DNA from 3 places in the Neobacillus sp. GCM10027624 genome. Region 1 is predicted to be linked to each of the others. Evidence: predicted binding sites of a transcription regulator. Region 1 holds the regulator's gene; each other region holds the start of a gene.
The links. The regulator Rex, encoded in region 1, represses fermentation and respiration genes when NADH is low (regulators of the CRP and FNR family bind a similar motif). The targets are predictions, from matches to a motif close to TTGTGAAATATTTCACAA.
Positions count from the first base shown of each region.

Region 2: a site for Rex is predicted at 1,489-1,506, ahead of nirB (nitrite reductase large subunit). Genes of this name have one in related genera too.
Region 3: a site for Rex is predicted at 1,292-1,309, ahead of hcp (hydroxylamine reductase). Genes of this name have one in related genera too.

Region 1 is NZ_JBHTHD010000020.1:5,515-8,804, reverse strand. Features, by position in the region: gene ACFQZ9_RS26120 (cytoplasmic protein) at 1-123, opposite strand, end outside; gene ACFQZ9_RS26115 (polymer-forming cytoskeletal protein) at 142-858, opposite strand; gene ACFQZ9_RS26110 (YhbD family protein) at 871-1,494, opposite strand; gene ACFQZ9_RS26105 (redox-sensing transcriptional repressor Rex) at 1,611-2,264, opposite strand; gene moaC (cyclic pyranopterin monophosphate synthase MoaC) at 2,305-2,799, opposite strand; gene ACFQZ9_RS26095 (ABC-F family ATP-binding cassette domain-containing protein) at 2,990-3,290, shown strand, end outside.
Region 2 is NZ_JBHTHD010000002.1:817,436-820,725, forward strand. Features, by position in the region: gene nirB (nitrite reductase large subunit) at 1-1,396, opposite strand, end outside; gene nasC (molybdopterin oxidoreductase family protein) at 1,562-3,290, opposite strand, start outside.
Region 3 is NZ_JBHTHD010000031.1:12,947-16,236, forward strand. Features, by position in the region: gene hcp (hydroxylamine reductase) at 1-1,137, opposite strand, end outside; gene ACFQZ9_RS29075 (class II fructose-bisphosphate aldolase) at 2,336-3,253, shown strand.

The DNA of each region.
Region 1 (3,290 bases):
CTTAAACACGGAAGCTTCAACATCATCAACGATCGTACCCTCGCCTCGGACACTGATTTTATCATATCTTCCGCCGGGATAGCTCCCTGAGCCGTTAATAATCAGATTTTCTTTACTTTTCATCTCCCTTATCCCCCCTCATTACATTTTTTTGCTTTCGCCCACAACAGCACTTGAATCAATAGAAAGTTCATCTGTATATTCGACAACGTCAATTTGACAATTTTGGCCAATGGTTACATGGTTTCCCCGCACTACCGCAGCCTTCGTATTTTCAAGGTGGATCGTATCACCCTCAATGATTTCCACCCTTAATTGAGTTTGAAAAAGAGATTTAAATAATCCCAGCCAAGACGGCTTATATTTCACAACAATCGATTGCCCGCCAATTTCCTTCGCCTGGCACTCTCCAAAAATCTTAATATCCACTTCATCCGCATTTAACAGGCCGCCAATCGTAAACATCGATTCAGCATTGAAAAGTTCTGCCTCACAATCCTCTTCCACTGTCAGCTTACCTTTTACCTTTATTTCTTCTGCTTTAACTTTGCCGCCAACAGAAGCTTTTCCTGAAACCTTAAGTTTTTCAACTAATAGGTTTTTTCCAATCTTTGCAGTGCCATCAATAGAAAGGTCTTTAGCCGCAACGGTTCCACCTATTTTGGCCATCCCATTAATTTTGGCCGTTTCAGTGTGGATGTTCCCCTTGACCGTCCCTGTTCCATTACATTCAAATCCCTTACATTCGACATCGCTGTTTACCGTTCCCTTTCCGTTGAGTGTTACCTGATGAAACTGTCCGCCATTCGATGCCCCGAAGCCATTTATAACCAGGTCCCCCTTTTTTTGCATCTCCATTCCCATTCTCCTTTATAATAATTTCGATTTCACTTCTTCCATACAGGCCATTAGCGACAGCTGAGCAACAATTTTCATTCCTCGTTCAAAATGAAAGGACTCTGTATTGATTAACAAAAGACAGGAGGATACCCCCAACTTTCTCGTAATCACCAGTTCGGCACTTTTTTGCTTGATCATTGATGTTTGATCCTTTAACACCTGGAGTACCATTTTTCCTTCTTCGAGATTAATTTGACCTGATTGCAACAGCTTTTCTAACACAAACACTTCAAGCATTCTTGAAAAATTAAATTGTAAACTGCCATTTTCATTCTCTAAGTAAAAATTTATAACCGTTTCTGAAACAATGTTACGCCTTATTAAATCATCTTTAGTTAAATTTAAGTCAGATATATTGGGAGAAAACATATCGGCAAGTTCATCCAGTGATAGATTTTCTTTCATCGTTTGAATTTTATTGATTCGATCTAAGATTTTTTCTTTTGGAAAAAAGGTTTCCTGTCCGGTAAACGTTGATTTCCGGATAAACCAATCCTCCGGGATCAAGTCCTTCCGTTTCCACCTATACAGCTGCCCATAGGAGATTCCTGCTAATTCCAATAACTCTTTTTTCGATATTAACTCCTCGTTCATTGTAATGGCCCCTTTCTTATTCTTAATGTAACATAACACTGTTACGTTGTAAAGGTGGCTTTGTTTTATCAAATAAAAAAACCTTCCCATTTTTATGGAAAGGTTGATTCTCAAATTTATTCTGCAATTTCCGCTGTTGGGTAATGCTTTAAAAAGTAAACAAGTGATTGAAGCTCTACAGCAAGGTCGATGTGATGAACCCTGATGGAAGATGGTATATTTAAACGGGCGGGTGTGAAATTTAAGATTCCTTTCACCTCAGCACTCACAAGCCGATCCGTAATGATCTGCGCCACCGGAGCCGGAACGGTTAGAATCGCAACCTGAATATTTTCCTCTGTAATATACTTCTCCAAATCATCCATATGATAGACTGGGACATCACCGATGGTTGTACCCATTTTATTCGGGTCTACATCAAAGGCGCACGTAATTTTTGTATTATTATTTTTTAAAAAATTATAGTTTAAAAATGCTGTTCCAAGATTACCAACGCCGATTAACGCAACCTTTGTTAATTCATCCTGGTCCAATGTCTTTCGGAAAAAGGTCAATAAATAATTCACATTGTAGCCATAACCTTTTTTCCCAAGGGCGCCAAAATAGGAAAAATCCCTGCGGATTGTTGCTGAATCCACTTTTACCGCTTCACTTAATTCTGCTGAGGAAACTCTTTGTTTCCCTGAAGCATACAGATTTTGAATAAATCGATAATATAAGGGTAGTCGCTTTGCTGTTGCTTGTGGAATTTTCATTGTTTCGTTTGTCATATTCCTCCTGCACCCCCGCATAAATAGTTTCGTTCATGTTTTAAAAAACATTAGTTCTTTTAAAATCGCCGTTTTTGCCGCCGGTTTTTTCTACTAAATAAGTCGGTCCAATCACCATGCCCTTATCAATTGCTTTACACATATCATAAACGGTCAGCGCACAAGCAGATGCAGCTGTTAGCGCTTCCATTTCAACACCTGTATTCCCTTTTGTTTTAACGGATACGGCAATACCTAATTTATACATCTCTTGCTGATCAGGTTCCCAGGAAAAAGAAATATTCACCCCTGTTAATGGAATCGGATGACACATCGGTATAATGTCCCATGTCTTTTTGGCCGCCATAATACCAGCAACCTGTGCGACTGCCAGGACATCTCCTTTTTTCATCTCATTGTGGGTAATTTTACCAAATATTTCTTTACTGACGGTAATACTGGAATGAGCTAATGCGGTGCGGGCAGTTTCCGGTTTATCACTAACGTCCACCATTTTCGCTCTGCCCTCTTCATTAAAGTGAGTAAATTCTGCCATATAAAAAATTCCTCCTTTCAAATCATACACTATTTTTCAGTCTATGTGTGTGAAACTTTGAGCGAATCATTCTTATATTTTTAACATTTTCCCAACATTTTCGGCAGATGCGCCCTTTGCGGCCTGCGTTTTATTGCCGACACTCTAGGAATACGGTACACTAGTTCTATGTAATAGAGGTGAAAAAACAATGATTTTATTGCAAGTGAATCAATTAGCAAAATATTATGGTGCTGACCTTATTTTATCGAATATAAAACTAGAATTACAAACACGGGACCGTGTCGCTTTAGTTGGACGAAACGGTGCGGGAAAGTCGACGTTGTTAAAGATTATTGCTGGACACCTGTCACATGATGGCGGAGAAATCATCAAGCCAAAAGAAGTGACCATTGGGTATTTAGCGCAAAATACAGGATTAGAGTCTAATTTGTCCATTTGGGAAGAAATGCTGACTGTATTTGAATCATTGCGCGCGATGGAAAAAAGTT
Region 2 (3,290 bases), on a different contig from region 1:
GCTGCAAGAGATCAGCTACAAGCGGTTTACAACCCCCGCAGGATCTAGAAGCACTCGTACACGCTTTGATTGCATCCACCGATGTGCAGCCTTGCTGCTGTATCGCTTGAACAATCGTTCCTTTTGTTACCCCGTTACAACCGCAAATCATTTCATCATCGCTCATAACGGTGACTAGACTGCTGCCTGCTGCCTCATGCAATGGTTGTAAAATCGAAACCTTTTCCGTGTCGGCAATATCCGCTTTCTTTTGAATCATCGAAAACAACCGATTCCCTTCGCTGCTATCACCAAACAATACAGCACCAACTATTTGATCTCCGCTCAATACAATTTTCTTGTAAATATTGTCCTGTTCATCGAAGACTTTGATTGCTTTTTTTCCTTCTCCCTCGATGAAGTCCCCGGCAGAAAATACTTCTACCCCCGAAACCTTCAACTGAGTGGATAAAACGGAGCCTTTATATGGATTCGTTTCAACGCCACAGACGGATTTCGCTAATACTTTTCCTTGTTCATACAATGGAGCTACTAGACCATAAACCATTCCATTATGCTCAGCACATTCGCCCACTGCATATACATGAGGAATATTGGTTTGCAGATAGTCATTCACTACAATTCCTCGATTGACACCTAGACCGCTTTCCCTTGCCAACCCAGTATTTGGCTTAATTCCAACAGCCATAACAACCAAATCGGCTTCGAGTTCTGTTCCGTCACTAAACCTTAAACCTTCAACTCGCTCATTCCCAAAAATCTCTTGGGTTTGTTTTTCGAGTAAAAACTTCATTCCTTGTTTTTCTAGTTCTGCTTGTAATAGTTTGCCTGCCGTCGAATCGAGTTGGCGTTCCATCAAGTACGGGGCAAGATGGATGACATAAACTTCCATTCCTAAGTTTAATAGCCCCCTTGCCGCTTCAATTCCTAATAAGCCTCCCCCAATCACAGCCGCTTTTTTATATTTTTTTGAGGCTTCAAGCATCACTTCAGTGTCCTTGATATCGCGAAAAGCCGTAACTCCTTCTTTCTCCACCCCCGGTATTGGAAGGATGAAGGGCATTGATCCAGTTGCTAAAATCAACTCATCATAAGGTTCCACTCGCCCTAAGTCCGTTACCACAACTTTTTTCGCTGAATCAATTTGACTTACGGTCTCACCAGTAAATAGTTGAATATTGTTCTCTCGATACCAGTACCAGTCATTTAACGTAATATCCTTCACGTCTGTGTCCCCTTGCAATACCTTTGAAAGGAGAATTCTATTGTAGTTGGGATGCGGTTCGCTCCCAAAAATAGTAACCTCAAAAGCTTCCTTTGAAAGTTTTAAAATTTCTTCAATGGCTCTGACTCCAGCCATACCATTCCCAATGAGAATCAACTTTTTCTTTTCCACTGGATATTCCTCCCTTTGAAAGTTTCTTCACAAACTATAACACAGCGCAATCAAAATATGACTTAACGTGTAAGGTTTCCTAACATTTAATTTTAAGAATTTTTTCAAAATATTATTTACAACAAAAAACCTGGGTCACTATGCCCAGGCATCGTTCACGTTTATTTAATTGACCAGAAAATCTACAATCGGACTCACTCTAACGGCACTCACTTTGAACCCTGGCATTTTGCAGTCAGGATCTAGTTCATCGGAAACAAGGAGATTGACATTTTGCGAATCTGCCCAATGAAACGGAACGAAGACCGTATCATGACGAATCGATTCTGACCATTTGCTTCGGACCATAATACTTCCCCTTCTCGATTCAATTTTCACTATGGACTGATCCGAAATACGGTACCTTTTTGCTGTGACTGGATGAATTTCCATGAATGCCTCTACATTTCTAGCTGCTAAGCCGGCACTTTTTCTCGTTTGGACACCGGTTAAGTAATGAGACATGACGCGGCCAGTTGTAAAATACAGAGGAAACTCATCGTTTATCTTTTCCTTCTGAATAACAGGGTCGTTTGGCACAACCACCATAGCTGCCTTGCCATCTTCATGAGCAAAAGAGCTTTCAAACAGCAACATTGTCCCTTTATGTTCATTGTCTGGACATGGCCAAAGAATGCCTCCTTCTTTTCTAATCCGTTCATATGTGATCCCGTAATAATCCGCGATTCCACCGCGGCTGGCGATTCTTAATTCATTAAATATTTCTTCTGCGGACGAAAATGAAAAATACCTGCCCTTACCTAACACCTTGGCAATTTCACATATTATTTGCCAGTCGTGTTTTACTTCACCCGGACATGGATAGCTTGCTTCCCTTAAGGTCACCCGCCCCTCTACATTCGTCATTGTTCCTTCATCCTCTAAATACGATGAGGTTGGTAAGATTAAATCTGCTAATCTCGCAGTCTCTGAAAAAAACAAATCGACCGCTACAAAGAATTTTAATTTTTCAATCGCTTCTTTCACAAAATCGGCGTTTGGATTGGAGACAAGCGGATTGGAGCACATTAAAAAAAGCCCAGTGATTTCACCTTCATGGATTTTTTCCATCATTTCATAGGCAGAAACTCCTTTTCTCGGCAATTCATCCTTGTTGATCCCCCACACACTAGCAATATAGGCCCGATGTTCCTCGTTTTCAATCGAGCGATACCCAGGGAGCTGGTCTGCTTTCTGTCCATGTTCTCTTGCACCTTGACCATTACCCTGCCCAGTAATCGCAGCGTAACCGGAATTGGGTTTTCCAATTTTTCCGGTAGAAATAAGAATATTCAGTAAATTACGGACAGCCATCGCTCCATCTGTTTGCTGTTCTACCCCTCTTGCCGTAAAAATCATTCCAGATGCTTCTTTGCCAAACATGACTGCCGCTTGTCGAATTTTTTCGTGCTGCACCCCTGTTATTTCTTCAATTTCTTCTAAGTTTAGAGACAAGACATGGTCTTTCACTCTTTCATACCCTGTGGCCCGTTCTTTGACAAATGTTTTATCAACATAGTTTTCTTCGATGATTACCTTTAATAATCCATTTGCTAGTGCTGCGTCCGTACCCGGTTTTAGTTTTAAATGAAGGTCTGCCAAGTTGGTTGTAGCTGTTTCCCGTGGATCAATTGCAATAATGTAGGCACCATTCTCTTTCGCTTTTTCAAAATACGGCATAATCGTCGGCTGGCATTCGGCGATATTCGTGCCCGCTAGAATGATGCAGCGGGTAAAAGGAACTTCCGACAAGCTGTTGGTAAACCCTCTGTCCATTCCAAAGGTTTGAGTTGCAGCAGAAGCAGCTGCTGACATACATAGGCGGCCATTATAATCGATATATTTCGTTTTTAAT
Region 3 (3,290 bases), on a different contig from region 1:
TACTTGCGCTACTTGATTATGCGCAAATCCTCCAACAATTTCACCTTTTTCAATTTCTACTGGTGGTTGGCATTTCTTTGCATGCTCAATTATAACGGAGAAATCTTTAGTACCATCTTCATTTTTAGGAATATAGGTTACATCCGGGACAGCAGTTGCCCCAGTTGTATACATTCTTCCTTTATAAGATTCCCTTGGTGGTACAATACAGTTTGTTGTCATTAAAATCGGACCGTTAAAGCTCTCGAATTCACGAGTTTGTTCCCACCATGCATTTCCGTAGTTACCGACAAAATGGTCATATTTTTTGAATGCTGGATAATAGTGCGCTGGAAGCATTTCACTATGTGTATACACATCTACTCCCGTACCTTCCGTTTGTTTTAATAACTCTTCCATATCTTTCAGATCATGACCGCTAACTAAAATTCCCGGATTTTGACGTACACCAATGTTTACTTTTGTCATTTCAGGATGACCATACGTTGATGTATTTGCTGTATCTAATAGCTCCATGGCATGAACACCGTACTTTCCACATTCCATTGAAAGTTCGATCAATTGTTCCATACTTACGGAATCATCTGTAATCTTTGCTAGTGCTTTTTGCATAAACGCATTTAGCTCTTCATTTTCATAGCTAAGATTTGCTGCATGCTCTAAATATGCTGCCATTCCTTTCAAACCGTAAGTCACTAACTCTCTTAATGAACGAATATCTTCATCTCTTGTAGCTAAAATACTAACTTCTTGAGAAGCAGATTTCATTTCAAGCTCATGATTGGTTTCACGATACCAAGTGACAAAGTCGCTATTATTGTCTAAAGTGTACCCTGCATTTCTGATTGCCGTTTTAATTTCTTCCCGGAGCTTTAGTCCTTCTCTTACTGTATTAAAAAATTCATTTTTATCCCAATTTGCATTTGTAATCGTCATAAAGAGGCCATTTATGATAAACTGATCTGTTTTCTTTTGATTAATCCCGATTTCACGGGCAATTGTATTCACAATCGCTAGTCCCTTAATCGTGTAAATCAATAAATCTTGCATATTTGCTAAATCATCTTTTTTTCCGCATACTCCAACAACTGTACAACCTGTTCCTTTTGAGGTTTCTTGACATTGAAAACAAAACATACTCATTTATACTTTCCTCCAGTGAATGATTTTCAATTTCTAATTCTTCTCTAATTTACTGTGAATGATTGAATAAGTATTATAAGCAATTAGCGATATAATCAACGTGTTTACATCGTTATTGTAAATTCATTTATTCTAAATTTGGAGTGCTTTATGGATCTGTTCACAAACAAGCCAAAAAGATTTGAACACTTCTTGACAAAAAAGGCAAGTGGATGCGGTTTGCATTAAACGCCTAGTTTAATTTTTGGGCCGTTTTAAATGATGACCCCAATCAGGAAGAATATTTTCATTTTGGAGATATAGAGGCCGTCTTTGATGGTGGCAAGATCCCCTTTTAAGTGGATGGACTCAGCGAAAAAGTTAAATAGAAGAAACTCGTCAAAAATAGCCTTCACTCATAAAGAGCAAAGGCTATTTTTCAATGGAAAAGTGAATTTTGCAGAAATGAAGCTTAAAGGGAAATATCCACTAAGAGGCCGACAATTTTTTGTTGTTAAACTCTCAGGGAGTATTCTACGAAATAAAATCTTTTATTTAAAACTTTGTGGAAGGAGTATATTCAGAAAGTATTTATTGTATTGGAGACTTTAAGAATTGAATTGGTATAAATATAAGAATTCATCTATTTCCGGGGTGGAGCTATAAACTAACCTTTTTGCTTTTGCACTGAAAAATCGTTTAGGTCCGGGTCCCATGGCGGATAAAAGGGTTAGGGACACTAGTTTTTATATAAAACTATCATAAAATTATTAAATGTCATGATCAATCCGCTTCTGAGTTTGTTGTGTCTCTGCACTCCCAGCATTCCGCTCGATTCCTCTCCATAATAGATAATTCCTCTCCGCAAGAAATACAAATATCCATTAACAATCCCCCTTTCCGTGTTATTTATTGAAAACCCACAATTTAATATAGTAAATAAGTTGGTAGGATAATTATAACACTAAGTTTTCTGAAAAAAAAGAAAATAAACATATTAATTAAGTTTCATATATTGCAACGGAGGCATTATTTTTTTCTGGGTGGGAAGAGTAATAATTTTTGCAATATTTTTGATAAATGATTAAAATAAAATGAAACATCGTTGTTTATTGAGTAACAAATTTGGTATGAAAGAAAAAAGTTACACCGATTAAAAAAGAGTTAAAATCTAAAATTTATGTATTTCAAACAGAAAGGTGGTAAGAAATGAATGGAAACAAATTTAAAAGCTAATAATGTTTGTTCGTTAACTAAAGTCCTTGCATTGGCTAAGCAAAATCAATTTGCTGTCGGTTCATTTACTCCTAGAGCTACAAAAATGATAGCTCCTATTCTTAGAGCGGCCAAAGAAATGAATTCTGCAGTTATTGTTCAGACTTCTGAGAGGGAGCAAGAACGATATGGAATTAATTTAGAGGAATTTAGCAGAGAGTTTTATCGTGTTATTCAAGAGGAGAATATTAAAATCCCTGCTGTATTACATTTAGATCATACGAAGGACTTAAATGTAATTTCGGAAGCTATCGAAGTTGGTTTTACATCCGTTATGATTGATGCATCAGAGCAACCATTTAAGAAAAATATCGAGATAACAAAAAGGGTTGTGGAGTATGCACATTCAAAAGGCGTAACTGTTGAAGCTGAATTAGGCAAAATTGGGACAACTGACTTTATTGAAACAGACGTTGATGAAGAGCTATTTACAGACCCTGAGGAAGCAAAACAGTTTGTTGAAGAGACAGGAGTTGATGCATTAGCGGTTTCTGTAGGGACTTCACATGGGGTCTATCTCGTTAAAGATCCAAAAATTGATATTGAACGTTTAATTGAAATTCGTGCGTTAACATCTGTGCCTTTAGTATTACATGGCGGTTCAGGCACTCCATCAGAGATAATTAAAAATGCAATTCAAATTCCTAGCGGTGGAATTAGTAAAGTGAATATTGCAACAGATTTAGAACATGCGATGATAAAAGCTCTCAATAGAGAAAATTATGTTACTGAAAAGGAGTGGGCTGAACTACCTACTGAAATATTAACTTTAGTTCAAAAGGTTGTTCAAAACGTAGTAGAGGATAAAATTGAAAACTTTTTATTAAGTAACGATAGTGCTTCATACTATGTTTAGAAAGAGACATTACATGAAAATAGTAAACTATTTTAAA